DNA from 4 places in the Kitasatospora sp. NPDC041917 genome. Region 1 is predicted to be linked to each of the others. Evidence: riboswitches for the same ligand, from Rfam matches in the RefSeq annotation. Region 1 holds a riboswitch; each other region holds the start of a gene.
The links. A riboswitch is a leader RNA that binds a small molecule or an ion and turns the genes downstream of it on or off. The one in region 1 is predicted to bind cobalamin.

Region 1 (7,422 bases):
CGCCAGCCACAGCAGCGCATAGGGGCGCAGCACCGGCGCGTCCACCGCCGCGCGCACCGCCTGCTCGGCCGGGCCACCGGCCACCCTCAGCGCCTCGAAGGCCAGTCCGCGCACCAGCGCGTCGTCGCCCCGGGCGGCCTCCAGCAGCTCGCCCACGGCCCGGTCCGCCGGACGGGCCGCGACCCACGCCCGGAACTCGGCGCGGGCCGGGCCCGGCGAGTAGTCCGCACACGCGTTCAGCAGCTCGAAGGCGCTCTGCTCGATGTGCCCGGCCGCGGTCTGCGCGACCGTGCAGATCTCCTCCAGCTTGGCCCGCACCGCCCAGTGGCCGAGCGGCGACAGCTCCGCGGCATCGTTCCTGCGCACCAGGGCGCCGACGGCCTCCAGGCCGTCGAGCATCCAGTCCAGGACGGCGGCCACGTCGGCCGGCGCGGCCGGGGTGTCGATCTGCGGCGCGCGGCAGGTGCCGCGGACGGCGGAGACGGCGGAGGCCGCGTGCGGCACCGGCGACAGCCCCGGTCCGCCGAGGCCGGTGCCGACCCGGCGCTCGTCCAGGCCCCGGCGCAGCAGTTCCAGCAGTTCGCTCTCGGCGACGGGGCCGTCCACCAGGTGCAGGAAGGAGAGCAGCTGCGGGGCCTGGTCCACGGCCTGCCCGGCCAGCACGGCGAACACGCCGCGCAGCGCGGCGGGCGGCACCGGGGCGAGCAGGGTCCAGGCGTCGAACATCGCCGACCATCCGCGCACCACGGCCTCGTCGTCGTGCTCCCAGGCGTGCAGGCGCCAGCCGGGGCCGGCTCCGCCGTCCCGGGGCTCCACGAGGCCCACCAGCAGCGCCTGCCCCCATGCCTTGGCGGCGGCGCCGACCGTCATGGCCAGCGCCCGGCCGGCCTCGCGGGCGTCCTCGGGGAGCAGTTCGCCGCGCTTGTCGACCTCGGCCAGCTCACCGGCCCAGCGGGCGACGCGGACGGCGTCCACCAGCATCCGGCGGGCCAGCGGCGCCAGCTCGGCGGGTGCCGGGAAGCCCTCGGGCACGGGAACCCTGCCCCGCCCGGGAGCCGGAGCGGGCCCTCGCCGCCGGGGTACTCCGTTACGGGGGACACCCGCCCCGCCCGGCCTGCCACCGGCGGGCCGTTGGGCCGTTCCGGGGAGACGGGTCACCGTCGCACCGGTACCGATCGTCGGCGGGAGCGGGGCATCACGGTCGCGCGGGTTCCGAGACGTCACGTCGAGCAGTCTTCCCCTTGTACCGGCCTTCTGTCACATCCGGTTGTCCGTACGACCGGGCGACCGGTGGCGGCACCTCCGCAAGATCGGGCAACAGCGGCAAACCGCCTGGCCGGAAACGTGTGACCTGCCCATGCCACTCGCATCATCCTGGTCGCCGGGAATGCTCGGGCGGTTACCGTGCGTACGGGTGGGGGGTCAGTGGCCGGGCAAATTGTTGCCCCTGACATCGGGGTGGTTTTCGCGCCGGTCGCACGGGGAATCCCCTTCCGCCGACTTCCGGCGGAGCTGTCCAGTCCGAATCCGGACGGATGACGGGCGGGGCGGGGGGATCGTGCCGCGCGAGAAGTCGGACCGGCCGACTTCTCGCGCGCCTACGGCGGAATGGGGGAAACGTTCATTCGTGGGCAGGGGGGAAGCGCGCCGGAAAAGCCGGCGCGGCCCAGCCGGAAACGCCCGCACGAGGAGGGGGGCGAGGGCGCGGCCCGTGGGTCTTGCGGGCCTCGCGGATCCTGTCGGACGAATCGGATGGATCGGACGGATCGGATCGACGGGTCGACCCAACGGGCCCGCTCCGACCTCGGCGGTGGGGCCGCGTTCCGATCCGCAGGGGCGGAAGCGGAGCACCGACCGCGGCACGTCCGGGAGACGTGCCGGCGAGGACCCGCCGGCGGCGCCCTACAGCAGCGGCGTGAGCCAGCGGCGGAGCAGTTCGGTGTACCGGTCGGGAGCGGTGTTCCAGAGGGTGGCGTGGTCGGCACCGGGGAAGGCCTGGAGGCTGACCACGTCGCGACGGGCGGCGGCCAGCTTCTCGGCGGTGCCGAAGGGCGCGATCCGGTCCTCGGGGCTGTGCAGGAGAAGGGTGGGCACCCGCAGGTCGGTGCCGTCGGCGATGCGGGCGAAGTCGGCGAGGTCGACGCCGGTGCGGCCCTCCGCGGCCAGGGCCCCGAGCTCGGCGGCGACGCCCTGGAAGCCGGCCCGGGCGGCGTCCCGGCGGGCGGAGACCGGGAGGTCGAGCACCGGCGAGTCGAGGATGAGGCCGCTGACGGCGTGCGGCCAGGCGGTGCGGGCCGCGGTCTGGAGGGCCGTGGTCGCGCCGACCGACCAGCCGTAGAGGATCACCTTGCCCCCGCCGCTGTCGAGCGCCAGCCGTACCGCCGCCTCGATGTCGCGCCACTCGGTCTCGCCGAAGTGGCTGAGCCCGTCCGGGGAGGCGGGGGCACCCTGGTCGCCGCGGTAGGTGACGGCGAGGGCGGGCAGGCCGAGCCGGTCGAGGACGGGGAGCACCGGGAGGGTCTGCTGGCGGTCGGCCTCGGGGCCGTGCACCAGGATCACCCAGGTGCCGCGCTTGCCGTCGAGCCGCCAGGCGGGAAGGGCGCCGAGCTCGCCGTCGGCGGTGGTGTCGGTGAAGGGGAGGCCGAGTGCCTCGGTGGGGTCGCCGAGGTGGACCCGGGGGGTGAAGCGGACCTCGGTGCCGGGGGTGAGCGTGCCCCGGTCGGCGCGGAGCAGCCGGCGGGTGACGCCCCGCTCGTCGCTGTGCAGGACCTCCTCGACGACCGCGTGCCCGCCGTCCGCCCACTCGACCGCCCAGCGGCCGGGGCGCAGGCTCTCGGGGCCGCGGGTGAAGGTGACGCGGCCGGGGGCGAGGCCGCGGACCACGACCGGCCCGGACTCCGGGACGGCGGCCACCGGACGGACCGTCCGCTCGGAGGCCCGACGGCCGATCACCAGCACGGCGGCCCCGACCGCGGCGGCCGCCACGACGGCGGCGGTTCCCCAACGCATTTCGCTCCCCGCTCTGTTGCTCACGGACCGGACGGTGTTCGGGCACCAGTTCACCGGCGCTCCGTCCGCCCGGCCACCGGGCTGGGCCGTCCGGGTCACCCGGGCGGCGGCCCGGCGGCGCCGAGGAGGTACCGGAAGCGGGCGGCGAGGGCGGCGAGGGCGGCGAGGGCGGCGGCGGGGGCTTTCCGCGGTGCCTGCCACCGAACCGCAGGCGTGGCCCCGGTCCTGCCCCAGCCGCCGAACGCACGAAGCGGCCCGGCCGCGGCCCGGTGCCGCGCCGGGGATCCCCCGGCGTGTCAGCGGCCCCGCGCCGGACGATCCCCGGCCTGTCGGCGGCGTCCGCGTGTGACCAACCCCTCCGTGACCTCGGTTGACTCCCGGTTCGGGCCCGTGATGGGATCCTGGGGCCAAACGGAGGCATGGAGAGGAAGCCGGTGGAATTCCGGCGCGGTCCCGCCACTGTCACCGGGGAGCACGCTCGGAACATCGCCACGGCGGCCGTCGACGGCCGCTGGAAGGCTCCGGGGGTGCGTTCGACCCGGAAGCCAGGAGACTCTCGCCCCCGTCACGTCGATCCAGGGCGCGGACCCTGAGTGAGGACACGCACGCGATGCAGGCTGCCCCGCCCCACCGGACTCCGAGCTGCCTTCCGCCGTGCCCCCGATGACCCCGCTCGGGCCCTCCTCCTCGCCGCGCCCGCTGGCCCGCGCCGCCGCGTTCGCGCTCGGCGCCGTCGCGGGCCATGTCGCCGACGCCCGCTTCGCCGACCCCCGCCGGGGCCATCCGGTGGCCGTCTTCGGCAGCGCCGCGACCCGGCTGGAGCGTCGGCTGTGGCGCGACGACCGCGGCGCGGGGGCCGGGTACACGGCGCTGTGCGTGGGCGCGGTCGCGGCGGGCGCGCTCGCCCTGGACCGTACGGTGGGCCGGCGTCCGCTGGGCCGGGCGGTGCTGGCGGCGGCCGCGACCTGGACGGTGCTCGGCGGCACCTCGCTGACCCGGGAGGCGCGCACCATCGGCCGCTCGCTGGCCGCGGGCGACCTCGCGGCCGCCCGGGAGCGGCTGCCGCACCTGTGCGGGCGGGACCCGAGCGCGCTGGACGGGCAGCAGATCGCCCGGGCGGTGGTCGAGTCGGTGGCCGAGAACACCGCCGACGCCGTGGTGAACGCGCTGACCTGGGGCGCCCTGGCCGGCACGCCCGGCCTGCTGGCCTTCCGCGCCGTGAACACCCTGGACGCGATGGTGGGCCACCGCTCGCCGCGCTACGCCCGGTTCGGCTGGGCCTCGGCCCGGCTGGACGACCTGGCGGGCTGGCCGGGCGCCCGGCTGACGGCGCTGCTGACGGTGGCCGCCGCGCCCGAGCCCCGTACGGCCTGGCGGGTCTGGCGGCGCGACGGCTCCGCGCACCCGAGCCCGAACGCGGGCCAGGCCGAGGCGGCGTTCGCCGGCGCGGTGGGCGTACGGCTGGGCGGGGCGCTGCGGTACGGCGAGAGGGTGGAGCACCGGCCCGTACTGGGTGCGGAGCTGCGGCCGGTGACGGTGGACGACATCGAGCGCGCCTGTGCGCTCTCCCGGCGGGTGGGCGCACTGGCGCTGGGTACGACGGTCGCGGGGCACGTCCTGCTGCGGATGCTGCTGAGGAAGAGGGGACGGGCATGAGCAAGGCGCTGCTGGTCGCGGGGACGACCTCGGACGCGGGCAAGAGCGTGGTGACGGCCGGGATCTGCCGTTGGCTCGTCCGCCAGGGCGTGCGGGTCGCGCCGTTCAAGGCGCAGAACATGTCGCTCAATTCCTTCGTCACCGCCGACGGCGCCGAGATCGGCCGCGCCCAGGCGATGCAGGCGCAGGCCGCCCGGGTGGAGCCGGAGGCGGCGATGAACCCGGTGCTGCTCAAGCCGGGCGCGGACGGCCGCAGCCAGGTGGTGCTGCTCGGCAGGCCGGTGGCGGAGGTGGGCGCGCTGGACTACCGCGAGCGCAAGCCCGTCCTGCTGGAGCGCGCCCTGGAGTGCCTGGCGGACCTGCGTGGCCGCTACGACGTGGTGGTCTGCGAGGGCGCGGGCTCGCCCGCCGAGATCAACCTGCGCGACCGCGACATCGCCAACATGGGCCTGGCGACGGCCGCCGCCCTGCCGGTGGTGGTGGTCGGGGACATCGACCGCGGCGGGGTCTTCGCGGCGATGTACGGGACGCTGGCGCTGCTGTCGGCGGAGGACCAGCGGCACGTGGCCGGCTGGTTCGTCAACAAGTTCCGCGGTGACGCGCGGCTGCTCGCGCCCGGGCTGGAGATGCTGCACGGGCTGACCGGCCGTCCGGTGCTGGGCACGCTGCCGATGCTGCCCGGGCTCTGGCTGGACGCCGAGGACTCGCTGGACCTGTCGACGGTGGTGGACCGGGCGGACGGGCCCGGGCCGTACGGCGCGGACGTGCTGCGGGTGGCCGTGGTGCGCTTCCCGCGGCTGTCCAACTTCACCGACATGGACGCGCTCGCGCAGGAGCCGGGCGTGCTGGTGCGCTGGGCGACCCGCCCGGAGGAGCTGGCCGACGCCGACCTGGTGGTGCTGCCCGGCACCCGGGCCACCGTCGCCGACCTCGCCTGGCTGCGCGAGCGCGGTCTGGAGCCGGCGCTGCGGGCCCGGGCGGCGGCCGGGCTGCCGGTCCTCGGGGTCTGCGGCGGCTACCAGATGCTGGCGCGCTCGATCGTGGACGAGGTCGAGTCGAGGGCGGGGGCCGTCGAGGGCCTCGGCCTGCTGCCGACGCAGGTGCGGTTCGGCGCCGAGAAGGTGCTGGCGCGGCCGGTCGGCGAGGCGTACGGGCAGCGGGTGGAGGGCTACGAGATCCACCACGGCGTGGTCACCGTCGAGGGCGGGGACACGTTCGTCTCCGACGGCCGGGGGCGGAGTCTGGACGGCTGCCGGGTGGGCCCGGCCTGGGGCACGACCTGGCACGGCGCGCTGGAGAACGACGGGTTCCGCCGCGAACTCCTGCGCGAGGTCGCCGCGTTGTCGGGCCGGGCGTTCGTCCCGGCCCCGGACACCTCCTTCGCCGCGGCGCGCGAGGCCCGGCTGGACCGGCTGGGCGACCTGATCGAGGAGCACGCCGACACCGACGCGCTGTGGAAGCTGATCGAGGGCGGGGTGCCGGCGGCCGGATCGCTGCCGTTCGTCCCGCCCGGGGCCCCTGGGAGTGACGCATGAGCCGGGTACGGCGGCAGTGCCGAGTACGGCAGCAGAGCCGGGCAGGATCACGGAGCCGGGCAGGATCACGGAGCCGGGCAGGATCACAGGACCGGACGGTGCCGCGGAACCGGGCACGACAGGAGTGGGGTACGGCATGAGTGACGTCCGCTATCCGTTCACCGCGATCGTCGGCATGGCCGACCTGCGGCTCGGGCTGCTGCTGAACGCGGTCTCCCCGGCCGTGGGCGGCGTGCTGGTGCGCGGTGAGAAGGGCACCGCGAAGTCGACCATGGTGCGCGCGCTGGCCGGCCTGCTGCCGTCCATCGCCACCGTGGACGACTGCCGCTTCGCCTGCGACCCGGCCGCGCCCGACCCGCAGTGCCCGGACGGGCCGCACGTCTCCCCGCCCGCTTCCGAACGGCCGGCCCAGCTGGTCGAGTTGCCGGTCGGCGTGGCCGAGGACCGGATCGTCGGCTCGCTCGACCTGGAGCGGGCGCTGGCCGAGGGCGTCAAGGCGTACGAGCCCGGGCTGCTCGCCAGGGCGCACCGCGGCGTGCTCTACATCGACGAGGTGAACCTGCTCCAGGACCACGTGGTGGACCTGCTGCTGGACGCCGCCGCGATGGGCCGCTCCTACGTCGAGCGCGAGGGCGTGTCGGTGCGCCACGCGGCCCGGTTCCTGCTGGTGGGCACGATGAACCCGGAGGAGGGCGAGCTGCGGCCGCAGCTGCTCGACCGGTTCGGCCTGACCGTCGAGATCGCCGCCACCCGGGATCCGGCCGAGCGCGCCGAGGTGGTCCGCCGCCGGCTCGCCTACGACGCGGATCCGACCGGCTTCGCCGAGCGGTTCGCCGCGGAGGAGCGGGCTCTCGCCGAACGCATCGTCGCGGCGCGGGAGTTGCTGCCCAAGGTCGAGCTGACCGATGTGGCGCTGCGTCAGATCACCGCCGTGTGCGCCGCGTTCGAGGTGGACGGGCTGCGCGCTGACATCGTGATGGCCCGCACCGCCGTCGCGCTGGCGGCCTGGGACGGGCGCACCGAGGTGCAGGAGGAGGACGTCCGCAAGGCGGCGCAGCTGGCGCTGCCGCACCGGCGCCGCCGCAACCCCTTCGACGCGCCGGGGCTGGACGAGGAACAGCTGGACCGGACGCTGGAGGAGCACGCGCAGCAGGAGGAGCCTGAGCCCGAGGGCGACGGGTCCGGCCCGGACGGCGACGGGCCGGACGGCGACGGGCCGGAG
Region 2 (7,422 bases), on a different contig from region 1:
CGCGTACCGAATCGGTCGCACTCATCGAGCGCGCAAAGGACAAGATCTAGAAATGGCGAGTATGTTCCTGCCGTCCGCTTCCGCTGTCGGACTTGAGTGGCGTAAGTCGTCGTACTCGGGTGCGCAGAGCGACTGCATCGAGGTGGCTGGGGTCGTTGCGATCCCCGGACGTGAGTGGCGCAAGAGCAGCTACAGCGCTCAGGCGAACGAGTGCGTGGAGACCGGCCGGCTGATCCTGGGCGGAATGGCTGTCCGGGACTCCAAGGACCCGGGTGGGCCGGCGCTGGTCTTCCCGGCCGATGCCTGGTCGTCCTTCCTCTCCGGGGTCAAGTCCGGGGAGTTTCCGACCGACTGACATGACAGAGGTGCCCCGCACGGGCTGTGGCCGTGCGGGGCACCTCTGTTGGTTCGTACTTCCTAGAAGTCGTCGTCGAAGGCGACGGTGCCCTCGACGGCCACCTGGTACGCCGACACGCGGCGCTCGAAGAAGTTGGTCAGCTCCTGGACGTTCTGGAGCTCCATGAAGCCGAACGGGTTGGTCGACCCGTACCGGATCGGCAGGCCGAGGCGCGCGAGGCGCTGGTCCGCCACGGCCTGCAGGTACTCCCGCATCGAGGCGGTGTTCATGCCGGGCAGACCCTCACCGCACAGGTCCTGGGCGAACTGGAGCTCGGCCTCGACGGCCTCCTCCAGCATCTCCGTGACCTGCTTGGCCATCTCGTCGTCGAAGAGGTCGGGCTCCTCCTCGCGGACGGTGTCGACCACCGACATCGCGAAGTCCATGTGCATGGACTCGTCGCGGAACACCCAGTTCGTACCCGTGGCCAGGCCGTGCAGCAGGCCCCGGCTCCGGAACCAGTACACGTAGGCGAACGCGCCGTAGAAGAACAGTCCCTCCACGCACGCCGCGAAGCAGATCAGGTTGAGCAGGAACGCCCGCCTGTCCTCCTTCGTCTGCAGCGAGTCGATGTGGTCGACCGCGTTCATGTACTTGAAGCAGAACTGCGCCTTCTGGCGGATGGAGGGGATGTTCTCCACCGCCGCGAAGGCCGCGTTGCGGTCCTCCGGGTCGGGCAGGTAGGTGTCGAGCAGCGTCAGGTAGAACTGGACGTGCACGGCCTCTTCGAACAGCTGCCGCGAGAGGTACAGCCGCGCCTCGGGCGAGTTGATGTGCTTGTAGAGGCTCAGCACCACGTTGTTGGAGACGATCGAGTCGCCCGTCGCGAAGAACGCGACCAGCCGGCCGATCAGGTGGCGCTCGCCCTCGCTGAGCTTCGCCAGGTCGGCGACGTCGGAGTGCAGGTCCACCTCCTCGACGGTCCAGGTGTTCTTGATCGCGTCCCGGTACCGGTCGTAGAACGACGGGTAGCGCATCGGGCGCAGGGTCAGCTCGAAGCCGGGGTCGAGCAGCATCTTGCGGTCTTCGGACTGGGACATTACTGGCAGGCCTCGCAGGACTCGGGGTTCTCCAGGGAGCAGGCGAGGGCGGCTTCCTGCTCCGGGGTGAGGGTCGGGGTGTTCACGGGCACGGGCGCCGGCGCGGCGGCACGGGCGGCACCGGACGCGGCCTGGGCGATGCGGGTGGCCGGGCGGGAACGCAGGTAGTAGGTGGTCTTCAGACCGACCTTCCACGCGTAGGCGTACATCGAGCTGAGCTTGCCGATGGTCGGCGCCGCCATGAACAGGTTCAGGGACTGGCTCTGGTCCAGGTACGGCATGCGGGCCGCGGCCAGGTCGATCAGCGCGCGCTGCGGCAGCTCCCAGGCCGTCCGGTACAGCGAACGCACCTCGGCGGGCAGCCAGTTCAGCTCCTGCACCGAGCCGTTGGCGTCGCGCAGGGCGTCGCGGGTCTGCTGGTCCCAGACGCCGAGCTCCTTGAGCTCGCGCACCAGGTACGGGTTGACCTGGAGGAACTCGCCGGACAGCGTCTCGCGCTTGAACAGGTTGGACACCTGCGGCTCGATGCACTCGTACACGCCGGCGATGGACGCGATGGTCGCGGTCGGCGCGATGGCCAGCAGCAGCGAGTTGCGCAGGCCGGTCTCGGCGATCCGGGCGCGCAGCGCCGTCCAGCGGTCGGCCCACTGCGGGGCGGCCGTCGGGAAGTGGTCGATGTGCAGCTCGCCGCGGGCGGCGCGGGTCTCGCCGTACGCCTCGTGGCGGCCGAGCTGCTCGGCCAGGTCGGCGGAGCGCTCGTACGCGGTGAGCATGATGCGCTCGGCGATGAGGGTGGAGAGGACCTTCGCCTCGGCGGAGTCGAAGTCGATCCGCAGCTGGAAGAAGACGTCCTGGAGGCCCATCACGCCGAGGCCGACCGGCCGCCAGCGGGAGTTGGACGTCCCGGCCTCGGTGGTCGGGTAGAAGTTGATGTCCACCACGCGGTCGAGGAACGTCACGGCCGTACGGACGGTGGCGTCGAGGCGCTCCCAGTCCATGGCGCCGATCAGGTCGTCGGCCGTGGCGCCCGGGGCGACGTGGGCGCCCAGGTTGACCGAGCCCAGGTTGCAGACGGCGGTCTCGGAGTCGTCCGTGACCTCCAGGATCTCGGTGCACAGGTTGGAGGAGTGCACCGTGCGGCCCGGCAGCGCGGTCTGGTTGGCGGCGCGGTTGGAGGCGTCCTTGAAGGTCATCCAGCCGTTGCCGGTCTGCGCGAGGGTGCGCATCATGCGGGCGTACAGGGTCTGCGCCGGGATGGTGCGCACGGCCTTGCCGGCCAGCTCGGCCTTGCGGTACGCCTCGTCGAACTCCTCGCCCCACAGGTCGACCAGCTCGGGCACGTCGGCCGGGGAGAACAGCGACCAGTCCTGGTTGGCGTTGACCCGGCGCATGAACTCGTCCGGGATCCAGTGCGCCAGGTTGAGGTTGTGGGTGCGGCGGGCCTCTTCGCCGGTGTTGTCGCGGAGCTCCAGGAACTCCTCGATGTCGGCGTGCCAGGTCTCCAGGTAGACGCAGGCCGCGCCCTTGCGGCGGCCGCCCTGGTTGACGGCGGCGACCGAGGAGTCGAGGGTGCGCAGGAACGGCACGATGCCGTTGGACTTGCCGTTGGTGCCGCGGATCAGGCTGCCGCGCGAGCGGATGCGCGAGTACGACAGGCCGATGCCGCCGGCGTGCTTGGACAGGCGGGCGATCTGCGCGTAGCGGTTGTAGATCGAGTCCAGGTTGTCCAGCGGCGAGTCGAGCAGGTAGCAGCTCGACATCTGCGGGTGGCGGGTGCCGGAGTTGAAGAGCGTCGGCGAGGACGTCAGGTACTCCAGGCGGCTCATCAGGCCGTACAGCTCGGCCACCTCGCGCACGGACTGCTCGCTGTCGCCGACCGCCAGGCCACAGGCGACGCGGAGCAGGAAGTGCTGCGGGGTCTCGATCACCTTGCGGGTGATCGGGTGGCGCAGCAGGTAGCGGGACTGCACCGTGCGCAGGCCGAAGTACTCGAAGCGGTCGTCGCCCTTGGTGTCGACGAGCGCGTCCAGGGCGGCCGCGTGCTTGGTGACGAAGGCGGCGGTGGTGTCGCCGATCAGGCCCTCGGCGTGGCCGACGGCGATCGAGGCGGAGAAGGACACCGAGCCCTGGCTGTTCGCCTCGTCGACGATCTCCAGGGCGAGCAGGCGGGCGGCGAGCTTCGAGTACTGGGGGTCCTCGGCGATCATCGACGCGGCGGCATCCACGGCCAGCCCGCGCAGCTCGGCGAAGTCCGAGCCGGCGTGGCGGCCGCGCAGCGCGGCGGCGGCGACATGGCCGGGGTCGACCTCGGTGAGGTCGGTGCTGCGGTCGGTGAGCAGCCGCAACAGGGCGCCGCCGGGGTCGGAGACCGTCGGGTCGGTGAAGGCGGTGCCGGTGCCCTGGGCGGGCAGGGTGGCTGAGGCGGCGATGGTCAAGGCGCTCTCTCCTGGCGGCGATCGGCGGCGGTGATCGGGGGTACCGGGCCGATCGGGGCAGGGGAGCACGCACGCGGGCGCAAGCGGCGTCCGCGCGACGGTGGCATCCCCGGCCCGCCCGCGAGGCCCGGAAGGAAACTGCTCGTGCTGCCGGCCTCTGCGGGAGGGCCCGTGGCACACCGTCGGCAGGTGTTCGGACTCGCGGGGAGGGCTCGTGGAGCCGCCCGCTCACCGCTGCGGGGCAGTCCCGGATTCGCACCGGGTTCCCCTGCATCGACAGCAGGGACGAGCATACATCTAGTGCCGTGAGTCCGATGCAGCCCCACATGTTGTGTCGCGAAGTACAGTTGTTCGACTGTGTGTGCGATAAACTGCTCAGGCTGGAGGGTGCCATTCCTGGCCTGTGCGGGCCTCGCACGGGCGCATCCGGACCTGGGCGGTCCCGCTCGCGGCGGCGCCCGGATTCTCGACGCAGCGCCCGGTGCCCTGGTTCGCGAGCTGCCCCGTCGGGGTCACCCGCCAGCGCTGATCGGGGCGCGAGGTGCAGTCCGTGAGGACGGGGAAACCGAGGCCCGGATCCTCGACGCAGCGCCCGTTCTGCCCCACCGAGCCGTCGTCCCCCATCGTCCACGCCTGCGCGGGCGAGCCGTCGCAGGTGCCGGCGCCGATCGCGGCCGGATCGCCCGCCACCCGGCTGTCCAGGCAGAGACCGGGCAGGGCCGAGGTGATCGCGCCGCTGGGCTGCCCGGCGGCGGCCTGGAACGAGAACGAGTCGCTGCTGAGCCCGGCGCCCCCGTCCCAGATCTCGAACCCGGCCTGGACGGCGCACAGGTACGAGCCCGCCGGGACGTAGCCGCGCTGGACGGCGTCGCGGGTGAAGGCCCGCAGGTCCAGGTCGGTGACGGAGGTCGCGCTGGTGGCCATCTCGTAGGTGATCAGGGTGTGGCTGCTCTTCTTCGGCGCCTCGTACACCCGGTAGGAGGCGCCGCCGACCTGGAGCTCGCCGGCCTGCCGGCCGAACGGGGTCTTGCCGTTCCCGCGCAGCCAGATCATCAGCTCGGCGCTCTCGGTGAAGGAGCAGCTGGTCCGGCTGTTGCTGTACCAGACGTCGTACGAGGCGTTGTAGACGCCGCTGTCGATCTGCGTGGTCCGCCAGCTGCTGGTGGCGTAGCGCAACTTGTCGACCGCGATGGGTAGCGGGCCGGTGCCGGGCTGGAGCTGGGTGCTGATGTGCGGGTACGCGCCGGGGCCGCGGTCCGGGTCGGTCAGGCTGGCGGGGCCGATGCCGCTGCGGGTCACCCGGAAGCCGCTTCCGCCGTCGGTGCCGCTGATGCAGAGGCCCCCGGTGGCGTTCCACTCGTTCGGGTTGATCAGGTAGCGGCCGGAGTCGACGGCCTGGGCGGGGTAGCGGTTCTCCCCGGTGGAGCAGATCTCGCCGGCGGTGGCGGCCGGCAGCGGGGCGACCGCGGGGGCGGTCTGGTCGGGCTGCCTGCGGTCCCGCGGGAGCAGCACGGCGCACAGGATCAGCGCGATCACGATGGTCGGCGCGAGCCACCACCACGAGCGCCGGGTCGCGCGCCCGGTTCCGGGTACGGCGGGGGTGGTCATGGGGTTCTCGCCTCCCTGCTGCGGTGTTGTCGGCCGGTACGAGGGCCGGCTCGGCGGCGCGCTCACCCGGCGGGGGTGGAGCTCGACCGGGGCCGGGTCGCGGGGGAGGTCGGCTTCTTGACGGGGGGCTTCGTGGTGGAGCCGGCCGTCGGGCTCGGAGTGGTCGGGGGATCGGTCGTCGGGGCGGGCGCGGGGGCCGGCGGCGCGGCGGTCAGGGCCGGCTGGGAGCGGATGGTCCAGGGCGTGTTGTAGCGGGGCGCGGAGACCCCGGCCGCGAACGCCTCGGACGCGGCGCCGGACGCGGCGACCCTCCAGTCGACCTCCTTGCGCGACTCGTACCAGATCACGCCGATGATGTCGGGGTGCTGGGGGAGCTGCGCGAACATCTCGGTGATCCACTGCGCCTTCAGCCCCGAGGTGTCGGTGGCCCCGGTCTCGGTGATCACCACGGGCTTCTTCGTGAACGCCCGGATCTGCTCGATGGTCGGCTGGAAGATCTGGTCGAACGACTTGTACTTCTCGACGCCGGTGGTGCCGTAGTAGCCGGACAGGCCGACCCAGTCGACGTAGTCCTCGCCCGGGTAGAGCGTGTTCAGGCTGGTGGCGTTCTCGTAGTCGACGTTGGGGCTCCACACCCAGGTGACCCGGGTGGCGCCGACCTGCTTGAAGATGTCGTGGACGTGCTGCCACGCCTGGACGTACTGGCCCTTCCGGTTGCCGTTCGCCTGCTCGGTCCAGGGGTACCAGTAGCCGTTCATCTCGTGGGCGAAGCGCAGGGCGATGGGGTAGCCGAGGCCCTTGACGCCCTCGGCCCAGGTCCTGATGTAGTCGTCGAACCTGCCGTCGATGATGTTCGAGAGGGCGTACTCCGGCTGCTCGCCGCGGAGCTTGTCCTCCTTCGCCTCCTTGCGGTAGTCCCACGGCTCCCAGGCGACCATCGGCATGATGCCGCGCTCGGCGACGGTGTCGAACACCCGGCGGTCGAACTTCCGGTCCCACCAGCCGACCGAGAACTCCAGCACGCTCGGCTGGTGCTTGACGGCGGCGGTGAACTCGTCGAGCGGGCCGAGGTCGTACGGGCCGGGTTTGGTCATGATGCCGGTGAAGGCGCCGCCGGCCGGCGGGAACTGCGGCGGCGGGGGCGGCGGGACGGCGGTCGCGCCCGGCGTGGTGGGGGTGACGGAGGGGGACGGCGACGCGGCCAGGGCGCTGGTCAGCCAGCCCGGCATCGCCGTGGGGGCCGCACCGGCGAAGCTGTACGGGTCCTGGTCGTGGTTGCGGGAGAGCCGGGGCGCGAGCACGAAGGTGTACCCGACCATCAGCACCAGGGCGAGCAGGGCGGCGATCCGGGGGACGGTGATCCGCAGCATCAGCGGGCCCCCCGCTCGGGCCGGCCGCCGACCCGAGCGGGCTCAGGCCCTTCCTCGAACCCGTCCTCCTCCACGGCCGTCGGGGCGGGCTCCCCGGCGTGCGGCGGTTCGGTCCGTTGGACGGGCAGGGACGCGGTCACGAGTTCCTCGGCGGTGTCGGCGGCCCTGGCGGCGACGGCCCGCTGGGCCCGCGCCTCGCGGCGGGCGCCGACGAAGGAGATCGCCAGCGGCGCGAGGCCGGTGAACAGGCTGACCCCGGCCCAGAAGCGCAGGATCCAGATGTCGTGGTGCAGCGTGAAGCTCGCGCCGAGCAGCCCGCCCGCGACCGCCGCCCACAGCAGGTGCAGCCGGAACGTCGACAGCGACTCGGCGCTGCGCAGGTCGCCCTTGGCGGTGACGGCGTAGGCGAGCGGGCGGCGCAGCAGTGCCGCGATCGCGGCGGCCACGTAGACCGGGCCGGCGAACAGGGCGAGGCCCATGCCGGCCATGCCGATCTCGCGCCGCTCGTGCGCGGCCAGGTTGAACCGGCGCAGCCACAGCCACAGCACGAGCCAGCTGCCCATGCTGGCGCC
Region 3 (7,422 bases), on a different contig from region 1:
GCGCCCTTCTCAGGGTCCGGTGCGGAAGGACACCCGGGTGCGGTGCTCGCCGGTGCGGACGGTGAGGCCGTGCCGGGGAAGGCCGGCCGGGTCGCCGCCGTCGGCGAGCCAGCAGGCCACGGCGGAGCCGAGCAGCAGCGGGTCGACGGCGGGGTCGGGGCAGGTCCAGTCCGGTTCGGCGCGGGCCTCCAGCAGCAGGCCGCCGCGCAGTCGGAGCAGGTGGCGGGCCGGGCCGAGGGCGGCCACCGCGACGGCGAGGCCGGGGAGTTCGGCGGCGGAGTCGGCGAGCCAGCGGGCGGCGGGGCGTTCGGCGTGCACCTCGGTGCGGGTCAGGACCTCGGCGGTGTAGCGCAGGGCGTCGCCCGGGTGCTCGTCGGTGAGGGCGTGGAAGCCGCGCGGGGCGTGGTCGTGCGGGTCGAAGGGGTAGCGCCGCAGGCTGACCTCGATGCCCTCGCTCCGGCCCTCGACGTCGTACGCGGTGGGCCGGTCGACGGTGCCGGGGCACGGGGCCGGCCTGGGGTAGGGCGGCAGGGCCGGTTCGTCCCCGGGCTCGTCCAGCCCGGCCAGGAAGGAGTGCAGCAGCGGGCGCAGCAGCCGGGCGGATTCGCCGCGGTGGGCGAGCGAGCGGTCGGTGATCGCGCTCAGGTCGGCCGGGGCCCGGGCGAGGGCCTGTTCGACCTGGGCGGCGAGGTCCCCGTCCGGGTCGAGGACGGGCGCTGCCTGGCCGAAGGCGTAGCCGGGGGAGCGGGGGTCGAGTTCGGCGGCGCCGGTGGCGACGAGCAGGGTGCGGTGGTTCAGGGCGGCGCCGTAGACGGTGACCGATCCGTGGTCGCCGATCACGCAGTCGGCGGCGACGAGCGCGGCCTGCCAGCCCTGGTGGGGCGGGATCAGGCGCAGGCCCATCCGGCGGGCGTCGTCGAGCAGCGCCTCGGGGTCGTGGCGGCTCCACACGTTGGGGTGCAGGACGACGGCCACCGTGTACTCGTCGGCGGGGAGCCGGCGGACCAGCCGCCGGGGGAGGTCCGGGCGGCGGCCGAACAAGGAGTGCTCGCTCCAGGTGGAGCTGACGACGACGAGCCGTCGGCCGCCGGTGGCACCGAGCGCAGCGCGGTAGCCGTCGCGGGAGCGCCGGCTGCCGAGCATCCGGTCGAAGCAGGGGTCGCCGACAACCCGGGCGACGTCCAGCGCCTCGGGGCAGGAGTCCCGCAGCCGGTCCAGCTGCTCGGGGTGGGAGAGGCCGAGGACGTCCACGAACACCCTTCCGCGGTGGGTGAGTTCGTTGCGGGACAGACCGGCGGCGGTGACCGTGTCGCCGGTGGACTCGGTGACCAGCCGGTTGTAGCCGACGCCGTGCGGGAGGACGACGAGGCGGGCGTCCAGCCGGTGCATGGAGGAGTGGACGGCGCAGGCGACGGCCAGGTCGAAGCGGCGGCTGACGGCGTCCTCCCAGTCCAGCACGGTGAAGCCGGGCAGGCCGTGCAGGTACTCGTCCAGGGCGCGGTCGGCGAAGGCGGAGCCGGGGTTGACGGTGAAGTACCGCTCGATGCCGTCCGGGTTCAGCAGGGTCAGGACGTCCAGGACCCGGGTGGCCGAGGTGAGGGTGCGGGCGACCGCCAGCACGCGGGCCCTGACCGGTCGGGTGTTCCACCGGTCGGCGGGCCAGGCGTGGGGGCGGGACGGCACGTCATGATCGTACTCATCCGCTTCGGCCGCGGCGCGGTTCCGGGGCCGGGCCAGTGGGTCAGCCCGTGGCCGCGGTGGGCTCGTGGTGTTCGCCGGCGGCGCACTCGTCGAGGAGGGGGCGCATGGCCTCGTCCACGAGCTGGTAGCGCACCACGCGTCCGTCCCGGTCGCCGGTGACCACGCCGGCCGTGCGGAGCAGCCGCAGGGCCTGGGAGACGGCGGGGTCGCGCATGCCGGTGGCGACCGCGAGGTCGGTGACGGCGAGCGGCCCGGCCCGGTGGAGGGCGAGCAGCAGGGCGAGCCGGCCGGGGTCGGCGAGCAGGGAGAACCGCTCGGCCCAGGACCGGACGTGGGCCGGGTCGCCGATCGCGGCGATGGCCTCGCAGACCCGGTGCCCGTCGATGGTGCGGTGGCCCGCGCGGTCGGCCGGTACGAGATGCATGCGGACATTCTCGCAGGCGGCGGTCTGTGATCCTGGACACCTGCGCAGGTGCGCAACCTTGCACGGGTCGGGGCGTGGCCCCTACGGTGTTCCCCGCCGTGGTGCTCGGGAAGACCGGTGACGGACCCTCAGGGGTCCCAGCCCGGAGCGGCCCTCGCCACTGTGATCGGGTCGTTCCTCCGTCCGCGGAGGAACGTCGTCCGTACCCATGGAGCCACTGGGCGCCTCGCGCGCTTGGGAAGGCGGGTACGGGCGTCCCGTCAGCCAGGAGACCGGCCACGGCATCTCACGAGGTTTTCCACGAGGTGCTGGAGCGTGATCCGCAGATGACCCTGCCCGAAACCGTTGCCGCCGGGGCCGAACCGGCCCCCTCCGCGCTGCCCAGCTTCCAGTGGCGGCGCGAGGACACCGTCCGTACCGCCGGGCTGATGGCGGTGATCGTGGCCATGCACGTGGTGGCCTTCGGCACGCTGATCTTCCTGGTCGCACCCGAGAAGTACGCGGTCGGTACCCAGGTCTTCGGGGTGGGCCTGGGTATCACCGCGTACACCCTCGGGATGCGGCACGCCTTCGACGCCGACCACATCGCGGTGATCGACAACACCACCCGCAAGCTGATGGCGGACGGCAAGCGGCCGGTCTCGGTGGGCTTCTGGTTCGCCCTCGGGCACTCCTCGATGGTGGTGGTGATGGCCGCCCTGGTGGCGGGCGGCGCGCAGCTGGCGAACACCCTGATGGACGACGAGTCGACCACCCACAAGTGGCTCGGCGTGATCGGGACGACCACTTCCGGCGTGTTCCTCTACCTGATCGGCGCGCTCAACCTGGCGGCGCTGCTCGGCATCCTCAGGGTGTTCCGCTCGATGCGGGCCGGGAAGTTCGACGAGAAGGAGCTGGAGGCGCACCTCGACTCGCGCGGCTTCATGGCCCGGGTGCTGAACCGGGCGACCCGTTCGATCACCCGGCCCGGGCAGATGTTCCCGGTGGGCATGGTGCTGGGCCTGGGCTTCGACACCGCGACCGAGGTCACCCTGATGGTGATGGCCGGCTCGGGTGCCGCCTCCGGGCTGCCCTGGTACGCGATCGTCTGCCTGCCGCTGCTGTTCGCGGCCGGGATGAGCCTGTTCGACACCCTGGACGGGACGTTCATGAACTTCGCGTACCAGTGGGCCTTCGCCAACCCGGTGCGGAAGGTGTACTACAACCTGACCATCACCGGTCTGTCGATCGCGGTGGCCTTCATCATCGGCACCATCGAGCTGGTCGGGGTGCTGCACGAGAAGCTCGATCTGACCGACCCGGTCACCGGGTTCATCGCCGACATCTCGCTGGACAACGTCGGCTACGCCATCGCCGGGCTGTTCGTGGTCGTCTGGGCGATCGCGATCGGGTACTGGAAGCTCGCCGGGGTCGAGAAGCGCTGGACGCCCGAGGGCTCCTGAGCCACCCGGCCGCGAGCAGCGGCCTGCCCGCGCACGCCGGAACGGCGCTTCCCCGCGGTGGGGAGGCGCCGTTCGCGTTCCGGGGGCCGGGTGCGCCCCGGGTCGGCGCTCCTCGCGGAAGGCGACGTGCCGGCCGGCGACCGGGTCGTACTCGCACAGGACCAGCAGTGACAGATCCGTGACGGAACGTAGCGGACGGCGGGGGTTCGAGGGACCGCCGGGGGGTGCGGGGCCCCTCGGCGGCACGCTGCGTGGGGGGCGGGGTGCGGGCCCGAGGGGGACGGTGCCGCGGTCGCGCAGGGGGGCGTGCAAGGGGTATTGGGGGTTCTGCCGGGGGTGCTCGGCGGGCGCTTCGGGCCGGGGGTTCGTAGGCTCGACGCATGGCGGATGCGTACGCGGGGCGGCGGGAGCGGGTGAGGGAGCACTGCAGTGCGGCCGGGGCCGATGCGGCGCTGATCACCCGTGCGGCGAACGTGCGGTACCTGACGGGCTGCGCGCCCTGCGGGGCGAGCCTGCTGCTGACCAGGGAGCGGGCGCTGCTCGCGCTGCCGGACGACCTGCCGCCGGACGACTCCGGGGAGCACCTGATCGCCCCTGACGTCACCCGGCTGCCGGTGGCGGCCGGGTCGGACTCCGCGCTGGCCGTCGCGGCCGTCGCCGCGCGGTCCGGGGTGTCGGGACTGGCGGTGGAGGAGCACGACCTGACCGTCACCCGGCACCGGGCGGTGGGGGGCCTGACCGAGGGGGCCCGGCTGGTGGACCTCGGTCAGACGGTCGAGCGGCTGCGGGTGGTCAAGGACGAGCACGAGATCGCCGACCTGCGGATCGCCGCCGAGATCGCCGACCAGGCGCTGGGCGAGCTGCTGGAGTCGATCCTGGTCGGCCGCACCGAGCGGCACCTGGCGATGGAGCTGGAGCGCCGGATGATCGACCACGGCGCCGACCGGGCCGCCTTCCCGGTCTCGGTCGGCACCGGCAGCCACTCCGGCCAGGCCGCCCACCAGCCCACCGACCGCCGGGTGGAGGAGGGCGACTTCCTGACCGTGGTGATGGGCGCCCAGTACCGCGGCTACGGCGTCTCCACCGCCCGCACCTTCGTGATCGGCGCGGCCCCCGCGCCCTGGCAGGTGGAGCTGCACCGGCTGGTCTTCCGGGCCCAGCGGGCCGGGCGGGAGGCGCTCGGACCGGGCGTGGAGCAGTGCGTGCCCGACCGGGCCGCCCGGCAGGTCCTGGAGGCGGCCGGCCACACCGAGGCCTCCCCGCACCCGGTGGGCCACGGCGTCGGGCTGGAGATCCGGGAGGCGCCGCGCCTCGGTCCGTCGGACATGGGTAAACTGGACAGCCGCGTGCCGGTCACCGTCGGTCCGGGGGTCCACCTCCCGGGCAGGGGCGGCGTCCGGATCGAGGACACGCTCGTCGTGCGCCCCCTCGAAGAGGGCGGGCCCGAGCTGCTCACCATCACCACCAAGGAGCTCCTCGCCCTGTGACCGCGGCCCCCCGGGGGCCGTGGAAGGCAGGACGCAATCCCTTGGTTCCTTGACAGCTATACAGGAGTTAGTGCGCCCGTGGCTTCCACGAACGATCTCAAGAACGGCATGGTCCTCAAGCTGGAGGGCGGCAAGCTCTGGTCCGTCGTCGAGTTCCAGCACGTCAAGCCCGGCAAGGGCCCGGCCTTCGTGCGTACCAAGCTCAAGGAGGTCCTGACCGGCAAGGTCGTCGACAAGACCTTCAACGCGGGCACCAAGGTCGAGACCGCCAACGTCGACAAGCGCGGCATGCAGTTCTCGTACAAGGACGGCGAGAACTTCGTGTTCATGGACATGGACACCTACGACCAGCTGACCATCGAGCCGTCGGTCGTCGGCGACGCCGCCAAGTACCTGCTGGAGGGCTTCGAGGCCCTCGTCGCGCAGAACGAGGGCTCGGTCCTCTACATCGAGCTCCCGGCCGCGGTCGAGCTGACCATCGCCGAGACCGAGCCGGGTGTCCAGGGCGACCGCTCCACCGGTGGCACCAAGCCGGCCACCCTGGAGACCGGCGCCGAGATCCAGGTGCCGCTCTTCGTCACCAAGGGTGAGAAGGTCAAGGTCGACACCCGCGACGGCAGCTACCTCGGCCGGGTGAAGTAAGTCCGTGTCGGCCGCACGCAGCAAGGCCCGCACCAGGGCCTTCCAGATCCTCTTCGAGGCCGACCACCGCGGGGTCGACCCGCAGCAGGTCCTCGCCGACTGGGTGGCCCGCGCCCGCGAGCCCAGGCCCGACGAGGGCACCCCGCAGGTCGGTGAGTACACCATGGAGCTCATCGAGGGGTACGTCCAGCACGCTCGTCGCATCGACGACCTGATCGAGCAGTACTCCGTCGGCTGGTCGCTCGACCGGATGCCGATCGTGGACCGCAACGTCCTGCGGCTCGGTGCCTACGAGCTGATCTGGGAGGACGGCGTCCCGGACGCCGTCGTCCTGGACGAGGCCGTCGAGATCGCCAAGGAGTTCTCCACGGACGACTCCCCGGCCTTCGTCAACGGCATGCTCGCCCGCTTCCTGGAGCTGAAGCCGAGCATCCGCCGGTAGGCAGGTGGACCTCGCGGACGGCCGTCGGACCCGAACAGGTGTCCGGCGGCCGTTCCGCGTTTCACCCGGTCGGCGTAGGGTGGGGACCTACTTGTCAGTAACTTGACGTCCGGAACCACGCGTGAAGGGCAGGTCCCCCCAGATGACCACCGCGATCCGCAGCGAGTTCGACCAGGGCATCGCCCTGACCAGGCACCCCGAGGAGGCCGGCCGCTACGACGCCGAGCTCGGCGCCGGCTGGCAGATCGGCGGCGGGGTGAACGGCGGACTGCTGCTCGCGGTGGCCGGACACGCGCTGTCGCTGGAGCACGGCACCCACCCGGACCCGGTGTCGATCAGCGGTTACTACCTGTCCGCCTCCACCCCCGGCCCGGCCACCGTCCGCACCGAGGTGCTGCGCACCGGCCGCGGCCTGTCCACCGGCACCGCCTCGCTCAGCCAGGACGGCGTCGAGCGGCTGCGGGTGGTGGCCAGCCACGGCGACCTCGCCACCGCCGACGGCGAGGTGCGCACCAGCGCGCGGCCGCCGCAGCTGCCGCCGCCGGACCAGTGCGTCGGCGTCGAGCACGCGCCCAAGGAGCTGATCGCCCAGGCCGCCCTGCTGGAGCGGTTCGACCTGCGGCTGGACCCGGCCACCATCGGCTGGGCGCTCGGGCAGCCCTCCGGCAACGGGCGGATCCAGGGCTGGTTCCGGCTCGCCGACGGCCGCGAGCCCGACCCGCTGCTGCTCCTGCTGGTCGCCGACGCGCTGCCGCCGGTCACCTTCGACCTCGGCATGCCGGGCTGGGCGCCCACCATCGAGCTGACCGTCCACCTGCGCGCCAGGCCCGTGCCCGGCTGGCTGCGGGTCACCCACGCGACCCGCAACCTGGCCGGTGGCTACTTCGAGGAGGACGCGGAGGTCTGGGACGAGTCCGGCCGCCTGGTCGCGCAGTCCCGCCAGCTGGCCCGGGCGCCCCGCCCCTGACCCGGCGGCCCCGCATTACCGGTGGTTACATTCCTGTGACACGCCGTACGTGTGCGGCGCGCGCGGATGGGGAGGAAGACGGTCAGCGGCGAGCGTGCCGCGGACCGTCAACCCCCGAAGCCAGGAGCCACCGATGAGTCAAAAGGGTCGCGCCCGCCGTAACTCCGACTGCACCGCCGGCGGCTCGCGGCCCGCGGTGCGGGCGTCGCACCGGCCACAGCGGGCCGGCGGCGCCGAGCAGGCTTTTGTCATCGGGGTGCTGACCAACGCCGCGGACTTCGCCCGGGCGCGCGCCTGGGGGATCTCCGACGCCCCCG
Region 4 (7,422 bases), on a different contig from region 1:
AGAGCGTCGACGACGTCCGCGCCGTCATGGAGGTCAACTTCTTCGGGGTGCTGCACACCACGAAGGCCGCCCTGCCCCTGCTGCGGGCGAGCAAGGGCCGCGTGCTGACCGTGACCAGCGTCGGCGGCGTGGTCGGCCAGCCCTTCAACGAGGCCTACTGCGCCGCCAAGTTCGCGGTCGAGGGCTACATGGAGTCCCTCGCCCCGGTCGCGGCCACCGCCGGCGTCTCCGTCAGCGTCGTCGAGCCGGGCGCGGTGGCCAGCGAGTTCGTCAGCAACGTGGGCCTGACGGACGACGCGGCCGAACAGGCCGGGCCGTACGCCCCGGCCCTGGCCGCCTACCTGGACCGCACCCGCGGCGCCTTCGCCAACGCCCAGGCGGCCGAGGACGTGGCCGCCGGGATCCTCGACCTGCTCGCCGCCGAACGACCCGCCTTCCGGGTGCTCACCTCCGACGTCGCCCGGGCCTTCGCCGGGGTCAAGCTCAAGGACCTCGACGGCTCGGCCGTCCAGGGCCTCACCTCCGGCTGGGTCGCATAGGGCCTGGCCCGCGGATCACCGGGGCACGGGGCCCGCGAGCGGCGCGGTGGCCGGGCCGCCCCCGTCACCGGGCGGCGCGCCCGCGACGCCCTGGTCCGCCCGCCCGCGTCCGCCCAGGGGACCGGCCGGCCGGGGACCGGGGTGGGCGCGGCGGCCTTGCCGCGCCCACCCCGGCCGCCGTCAGCCGGCCAGTTCCTCGCGCAGCAGGCGGGCGGCGCCGACCAGGCTCTCCAGCGAGGCCCGGGTCTCCGTCCAGCCGCGGGTCTTCAGCCCGCAGTCCGGGTTGACCCAGAGCCGCTCCGCCGGGATCGCCGCCAGGCCCGCGCGCAACAACGAGACGGCTTCGTCGGTGCTCGGGACGCGCGGGGAGTGGATGTCCCAGACGCCGGGGCCGACCTCGCGCGGGTAGCCCGCCTCGGCCAGCTCGCCGGCCACCTCCATGCGGGAGCGGGTGGCCTCCAGGGAGATGACGTCGGCGTCGAGTTCGTCGATCGCGGTCATGATCGCGCCGAACTCGGCGTAGCACATGTGGGTGTGGATCTGGGTGTCCGCGCGGACGCCGGAGGTGGCGAGGCGGAAGGCCTCGGTGGCCCAGGCCAGGTACGCCGGGCGGGCGGCGGCCCGCAGCGGGAGGGTCTCGCGCAGCGCCGGCTCGTCGACCTGCACGACGGCGGCGCCGGCCGCCTCCAGGTCGACGACCTCGTCGCGCAGGGCGAGGGCCACCTGCCGGGCGGTGTCGGCGAGCGGCTGGTCGTCGCGGACGAAGGACCAGGCGAGCATGGTGACCGGGCCGGTCAGCATGCCCTTGACCGGGCGGTCGGTCAGGCCCTGCGCGTAGCCGAACCAGTCGGTGGTCATCGGGTGCGGACGGGAGATGTCCCCGGCCAGCACCGGCGGGCGCACGTACCGGGTGCCGTACGACTGGACCCAGCCGTGCCGGGTGGCGAGGTAGCCGGTGAGCTGCTCGGCGAAGTACTGGACCATGTCGTTGCGCTCGGGCTCGCCGTGCACCAGGACGTCCAGCCCGGCCTTCTCCTGGTAGGCGACGACCTCGCGGACCTCCGCCTCCATCCGCTCCCGGTAGGCCGGGGCGTCGATCCGACCCGCCGTCAGATCGGCGCGGGCGGTGCGCAGTTCGGTGGTCTGGGGAAAGGAGCCGATGGTGGTGGTCGGCAACAGCGGCAGCCCGAGCCGGGCGCGCTGGGCCTCGGCCCGCTGCGGGTACGCCTGGGCGCGCCGGGTGTCGTCGGCGGTGACGGCGGCGGCGCGGGCGCGCACCGCCGGGTCGCGGGTGATCGGGGAGTTGGCGCGGGAGGCGAGGTCGGCGCGGTTGGCGGCGAGCTCGGCGGTGATCGCGCCGGTGCCCTCGCGCAGGCCCCGGGCGAGCAGTGCCGCCTCGCCGGCCTTCTGTCGGGCGAAGGCCAGCCAGCGGGCGATCTGCGGGTCGATGTCGCGCTCCGCGGCGGCGTCGATCGGCACGTGCAGCAGCGAGCAGGACGGCGCCACGTCGACGGTGCCGGCGAGGCCGAGCAGGGTCGCCAGGGTCACCAGCGACTTCTCCAGGTCGTTGATCCAGATGTTGCGCCCGTCGATCACCCCCGCCACCAGCCGCTTGCCGGGCAGACCGCCGGCGGCGGCGAGGTCCTCCAGGTTGGCGGCGGCCGGGCCGGTGAAGTCCAGCGCCAGGCCCTCGACCGGGGCCTTGGCCAGCACCGGCAGCGCCTCGCCGAGCCGGTCGAAGTAGCTCGCGACCAGCAGCTTGGGCCGCTCGGTGAGACCGCCCAGCTCGCGGTAGGCGCGGGCGGCCGCGTTGAGCTCGGCCGGGGTGCGGTCCTGCACCAGCGCGGGCTCGTCCAGCTGCACCCACGCGGCGCCGGCGGCACGCAACTCGGCCAGCAGCCGGGCGTAGACGGGCAGCAGCCGGTCCAGCAGGGTGATCGGCTGGAAGTCCGCGCCCACCCCGGGCGCCGGCTTGGCGAGCAGCAGGTAGCTGACCGGCCCGACCAGCACCGGCCGGGCGGCGTGGCCGAGCAGCAGCGCCTCGCGCAGCTCGCCGACCGCCTTGGCCGGGTTCGCGGCGAACACCGTGTCCGGGCCCAACTCCGGCACCAGGTAGTGGTAGTTGGTGTCGAACCACTTGGTCATCTCCAACGGAGCGACGTCCTGGTTGCCGCGCGCCATCGCGAAGTACCCGGCCAGCGGGTCGGCGTCGACCGCCTCCCGGTGCCGCGGCGGGATCGCGCCGACCGCCACGGTGGTGTCCAGCACGTGGTCGTAGAGCGAGAAGTCGCCGGTCGGCACTTCTGCGACCCCCGCCTCGACGAGCTGCGCCCAGTTCGTCCGACGCAGGTCGGCGGCGGTCGCCAGCAGCGCCTCGGCCGCGACCGCGCCCTTCCAGTACCCCTCGATCGCCTTCTTCACTTCACGGCCCCGGCCCTGGCGGGGGTAGCCGTGGGCGGTGGCGACGCTCGCCGCGGCTGCGGACTTCGTGGTCAAGGGACTCTCCTTCGCGAGTCTGGATCCTCAAGTGCCCGGTGACGGCACGAGGACGCGAAGGGATGACGGACCGGACGGACGACCGCACCCGTGCGCGGCTCCGCCCGATATGGTCGCCGACCCGCCCACGAGGTCACCGGATGGCCGCGCGCGAACGCTCGCGCACGGGCAGTGGCAGGTCTTCGGACTCGCGGGCACACCCACCTCGGCCGAAACCGGGGCGGACACCTACTGGCCGTCGCTTCCCAGACCCGTCCCGGGTCCAGTGCGTATGACGGCGGTCGTTCCCACTCACCGCTGCGGGGCAGTCCCGGATTCCCACCGGGTTCCCTCTTGCGACGCGCCTGCCTGGCGGACAGGGCGAACCAGCTGCACCGCCAGCTTAGGGGCAAACCGTCGGCGTCGAGGCGGAAATCCCGCAAGGCGTCCGCGTGGTGAGACGCAGACTCCGCGCCCGGCCCCGGGCGGCGCACCCGGGGGCGGACGGCAGAATGTCTCCCATGCGGCACATCTTCGTCATCGGCATCGGCGCGGGCGACCCCGACCACCTCACCCTGCAGGCGATCAAGGCGATCGGTCGCACCGACGTCTTCTTCATCCTCGACAAGAGCGAGGAACGGCAGGACCTGATCGGGCTGCGTCGCCGGATGCTGGCCGACCACGGACGGCCCGGGCACCGCGTGGTCGAGGCGCCGGACGCCGAACGGGACCGCGCCACCTCCGCGTACGCGGCCGCCGTGGACGACTGGCGCGTCCGCCGCGCCGATCTGGTCGAACGGCTGGTCGCCGAGCACCTCGGCCCGGGCGAGAACGGCGCCTTCCTGGTCTGGGGCGACCCCGCCCTCTACGACAGCGTCATCGCCGTGGTGGACGACGTGTCGAACCGGGGCGGCGTGCCCTTCGCGTACGAGGTGGTCCCGGGCATCAGCAGCGTCTCCGCGCTCGCCGCCCGGCACCGCACCACGCTGACCCGGGTCGGCCGGCCGGTGCAGATCACCACCGGCCGCCGCCTCGCCGAGGGGTTCCCCGAGGGGGTGGACGACGTGGTGGTGATGCTCGACGGCCGGGCCGCCTTCGCCGGGATCGACCCCGAGGGGCTGGAGATCCACTACGGCGCCTACCTCGGCACCCCCGACGAGGTGCTCGTCTCCGGTCCGCTCGCCGAGGCCGCCCCGCGCATCCGCGAGCTGCGTGAGCGGGCCCGGGAGCGCAAGGGCTGGATCATGGACACCTACCTGCTGCGACGCTCGGACGGCTGACCCGACGCCTGCCCGACGCCTGACGGACGCCCGGATCGCCGGGCGTCGCCGACGGCGATGGCGATGGCGATGGCGGAACAGTTCCCGAACAGCCCGCACGATCGGCGTGCGGGCCTGCGAAGAACGGCGATTGACGGACCATCAAGGGCAGTGGGCCCCGGCGGTCGGCAGCACGGCAGCGGAACGGGAACAGCGGCCCGGACTCATGCATGCTGTCTCCGTCCTCGCGGAAAACACGGATCACCCGCGGCCGGTGTCCCGACTCCCGGATCCACGCCCGCCGCGTCGGGCGGCAGCCCTCAGTCCAGGAGCTTCGCCATCACCCGGTCGAGCGCGCGGAGGTCCTCCGGCGGCAGCGCGAGCAGCGCGTCCGGCGGCGTGGCGAGGATCCCGGTGGCGAGCGCGGCCTTGGCCTCGCCCTCCTCGGTGAGGTGGACCAGCTTGGAGCGCCGGTCCGCCGGGTTGGTGATGCGCTCGGCGAGCCCGCGCCGCACCAGGTCGTCCACGATGACGCTGGTGTACGGCGGGTCGGCGGTCAGCCGCTCGGCCAGCTCCCGCAGGGTGATCGGGCCGGCGGCGAGCCGGCGCAGCGCCCTGACCCGGCTGAAGCTCATGCCGAGGGCTTCGGCGACGGTCCTGCGGCGGTCGTGGCGCTCCAGCACGAGCGCGTACATCCCCTGCCAGACCCGGGCCGCCGTCGCGGCGTCCGTCCCGCTCCCCTCCGGGTGCCCACCGGTGTCGAGGCGCTCCATCAGGCGTCCACCGTCTCCTTCGTCTCCGTGCTTCCCTCGGTCGCCTCCTCGGCGGCGAGCCGCCGCGCCGTGCGCTCGGCCGTCGCCCGGGCCCAGCGGCCGGAAGTGAGCGTACCGGTGACCAGCACGGCGGCGCCGCAGCCGGCGATGATCCACCATGCCGTCCGGGCCGCCCCGATGAAGGCCGCCGGGTCCGCGAGGGCGCTGCCGGCCATCAGGGCGCCGGTGACCGCGACGCCCAGGGACTGGCCGACCTGTCGGCTGGTGGAGGCCACCGCCGCCGCCACCCCGGCCTGCGAGCGGGGCATCCCGGAGACGGCGGTGTTGGTGATGGGCGCGTTGACCAGGCCGAAGCCCGTGCCGAAGAGCAGGAAGGCGAGGACCAGCAGCCAGGCCGGCAGGTGCTCGGAGTAGCCGACCGCCTGGAGCACGGCGCTCGCGGTCAGCGCCGCCCCGGCCAGCAGCAGCGGCGTGCGCGGCCCCCGGGCGGCCACCATCCGGCCGGACAGCGGCGCGGTGAGCAGCGACATGACCGCCATCGGCAGCATGAACAGTCCGGCGTGCAGCGGGTCGAGCCCGCGGACGTCCTGGAGGTACAGGGAGGTGAGGAAGAGGAAGCCGCCGAGGCCGGCGAAGGCGGCGACCGCGATGACGGTGGCGCCGGAGAAGGGCGCGGAGCGGAAGAACCGCAGGTCGATCAGCGGGTCGGTGCGCCGGGGTTCGTACCGCAGCAGGCCCAGCAGCGCGCCCAGGGAGGCCGCCGTGCAGCCGAGCACCACGGGCGAGGTCCAGCCGCGCTCCGGTGACTCGATGATCGCGTAGGTGAGGGCGGCGAGCACGACGACGACCAGCAGCTGGCCGACCGGGTCCACCCGGCGGGTGCGGGCCGCCCGCGACTCCGGCACGTAGCGGGTGGTGAGGAAGAGGGCGGCCAGGCCGATCGGGACGTTGATCCAGAAGATCGCCCGCCAGCCGGCCGACTCCACCAGCGCCCCGCCGATGATCGGCCCGGCGGCCATGCTGATGCCCACCACGCCGCTCCAGACGCCGATCGCCCGGGCGCGCTGCCGGGAGTCGGTGAAGGTGTTGCTGATGATCGACATGGCGACGGGGTTGAGCATCGATCCGCCGACCGCCTGGAGCATCCGCGCGGCGATCAGCCAGCCGAGCCCGGGGGCCAGGCTGCACAGCAGGGAGGCCGCGGTGAACACCACCAGTCCGATCCGGAACACCCGGCGGCGGCCGATCCGGTCGGCGGTCGAGCCGGAGAGCATCAGCAGGCTCGCCAGCACCAGGGTGTAGGCGTCGACCGTCCACTGCAGGCCGGACACCGTGGTGTCCAGGTCACGCCGGACGGCGGGCAGGGCCACGTTCAGGATGGTGTTGTCGAGGCTGACGATCAGCAGGCTCATGCAGCAGATGGCGAGCACGAGCCAGGGCCGCGGTCGAGCGGCATCGGGCATGGCGAACGCTCCAGAGTTATTTGTGTTGTTGTAATCATTGTGATGCTACAACTAATCCGGGCGGCGGCTCCACCCCCGACCGGCCCCGGACAGCGCAACGGCCGCGCCCCGCCGATCTCCTCGACGGGGCGCGGCCGCTGGGGGCCCGCGGATCAGGCCTTCTTGACCACGCCGGACTTGAGCTGCATGGCACCGAAGCCCTCGATGCGGCAGTCGATGTCGTGCCCGTCGACGCCGTCCACCAGGCGGATGTTGCGGACCTTGGTGCCGGCCTTGATGCCGGAGACGCTGCCCTTGACCTTCAGCGCCTTGACCACCGTCACGGTGTCGCCGTCGCTCAGCACGTTGCCGACGGCGTCCTTGATCACGCGCTCACCGGCCGGCGCGCCGGCCTGGTCGCCGCCGCCGGGCACCCACTCGTGGGCGCACTCGGGGCAGACCATGAGGGCGTTCATCTCATAGGTGTACTCACTGGAGCACTGCGGACACGGGGGAAGGTTGTCGCTCATGTGTTCAGGATATCCAGCTGTTCGGAGCTGATCCGGGCACGAGTGAGGAGGTCAGCGGGGGTGCCGGCACCGGTCGGCCGCCGCTTCCGGTGGGCACGGGGTCATGCCCGGCGGCCGCACCCGCCCGGCCTTCCCCACCCGCCTCCGCCGCCGGGCCGTCACCCGCCCAGCGGCGCGGGCAGCGGACGGGAGTGCAGGACGTCCAGCCGGGAGACCGCCCGCGTCACCACCACGTACAGCCGGTGCAGGCCGCGCGCCTCGGCCTCCACGATGGCGGCCGGCTCCAGCACCACCACGTGGTCGTACTCCAGCCCCTTCACCAGCGAGGCCGGCAGCACCGTCACCCGCGCCGTGGTGCCGACCTGTTCGGCCGCCCCGGTCGGGATCCCCGCCGCGAGCAGCGC

Region 2: another riboswitch for cobalamin. It lies ahead of ACZ6EM_RS10765 (ribonucleoside-diphosphate reductase subunit alpha); the one in region 1 lies ahead of ACZ6EM_RS16335 (cobalamin biosynthesis protein).
Region 3: another riboswitch for cobalamin. It lies ahead of nicT (Nickel transporter NicT); the one in region 1 lies ahead of ACZ6EM_RS16335 (cobalamin biosynthesis protein).
Region 4: another riboswitch for cobalamin. It lies ahead of metE (5-methyltetrahydropteroyltriglutamate--homocysteine S-methyltransferase); the one in region 1 lies ahead of ACZ6EM_RS16335 (cobalamin biosynthesis protein).

What each region holds. Positions count from the first base shown of each region.
Region 1 covers NZ_JBVJBI010000011.1:156,165-163,586, reverse strand. The annotation lists gene ACZ6EM_RS16345 (hypothetical protein) at 1-1,032, opposite strand, end outside; gene ACZ6EM_RS16340 (alpha/beta hydrolase) at 1,903-3,009, opposite strand; cobalamin riboswitch at 3,434-3,565, shown strand; gene ACZ6EM_RS16335 (cobalamin biosynthesis protein) at 3,673-4,665, shown strand; gene ACZ6EM_RS16330 (cobyric acid synthase) at 4,662-6,200, shown strand; gene ACZ6EM_RS16325 (putative cobaltochelatase) at 6,337-7,422, shown strand, end outside.
Region 2 covers NZ_JBVJBI010000007.1:70,123-77,544, forward strand. The annotation lists gene ACZ6EM_RS10750 (helix-turn-helix domain-containing protein) at 1-50, shown strand, start outside; gene ACZ6EM_RS10755 (DUF397 domain-containing protein) at 53-355, shown strand; gene ACZ6EM_RS10760 (ribonucleotide-diphosphate reductase subunit beta) at 418-1,437, opposite strand; gene ACZ6EM_RS10765 (ribonucleoside-diphosphate reductase subunit alpha) at 1,437-3,848, opposite strand; cobalamin riboswitch at 4,040-4,165, opposite strand; gene ACZ6EM_RS10770 (GH12 family glycosyl hydrolase domain-containing protein) at 4,248-5,480, opposite strand; gene ACZ6EM_RS10775 (glycoside hydrolase family 26 protein) at 5,543-6,850, opposite strand; gene ACZ6EM_RS10780 (glycosyltransferase family 2 protein) at 6,850-7,422, opposite strand, start outside.
Region 3 covers NZ_JBVJBI010000001.1:253,693-261,114, reverse strand. The annotation lists gene ACZ6EM_RS01160 (AAA family ATPase) at 1-1, shown strand, start outside; gene ACZ6EM_RS01155 (hypothetical protein) at 10-1,683, opposite strand; gene ACZ6EM_RS01150 (ArsR/SmtB family transcription factor) at 1,742-2,125, opposite strand; cobalamin riboswitch at 2,208-2,420, shown strand; gene nicT (Nickel transporter NicT) at 2,452-3,567, shown strand; gene ACZ6EM_RS01140 (M24 family metallopeptidase) at 3,948-5,054, shown strand; gene efp (elongation factor P) at 5,133-5,696, shown strand; gene nusB (transcription antitermination factor NusB) at 5,701-6,138, shown strand; gene ACZ6EM_RS01125 (thioesterase family protein) at 6,281-7,105, shown strand; gene ACZ6EM_RS01120 (hypothetical protein) at 7,239-7,422, shown strand, end outside.
Region 4 covers NZ_JBVJBI010000016.1:158,720-166,141, forward strand. The annotation lists gene ACZ6EM_RS21225 (SDR family oxidoreductase) at 1-539, shown strand, start outside; gene metE (5-methyltetrahydropteroyltriglutamate--homocysteine S-methyltransferase) at 720-3,035, opposite strand; cobalamin riboswitch at 3,192-3,421, opposite strand; gene cobF (precorrin-6A synthase (deacetylating)) at 3,536-4,294, shown strand; gene ACZ6EM_RS21240 (MarR family winged helix-turn-helix transcriptional regulator) at 4,594-5,046, opposite strand; gene ACZ6EM_RS21245 (MFS transporter) at 5,046-6,509, opposite strand; gene ACZ6EM_RS21250 (zinc ribbon domain-containing protein YjdM) at 6,662-7,018, opposite strand; gene ACZ6EM_RS21255 (HelD family protein) at 7,177-7,422, opposite strand, start outside.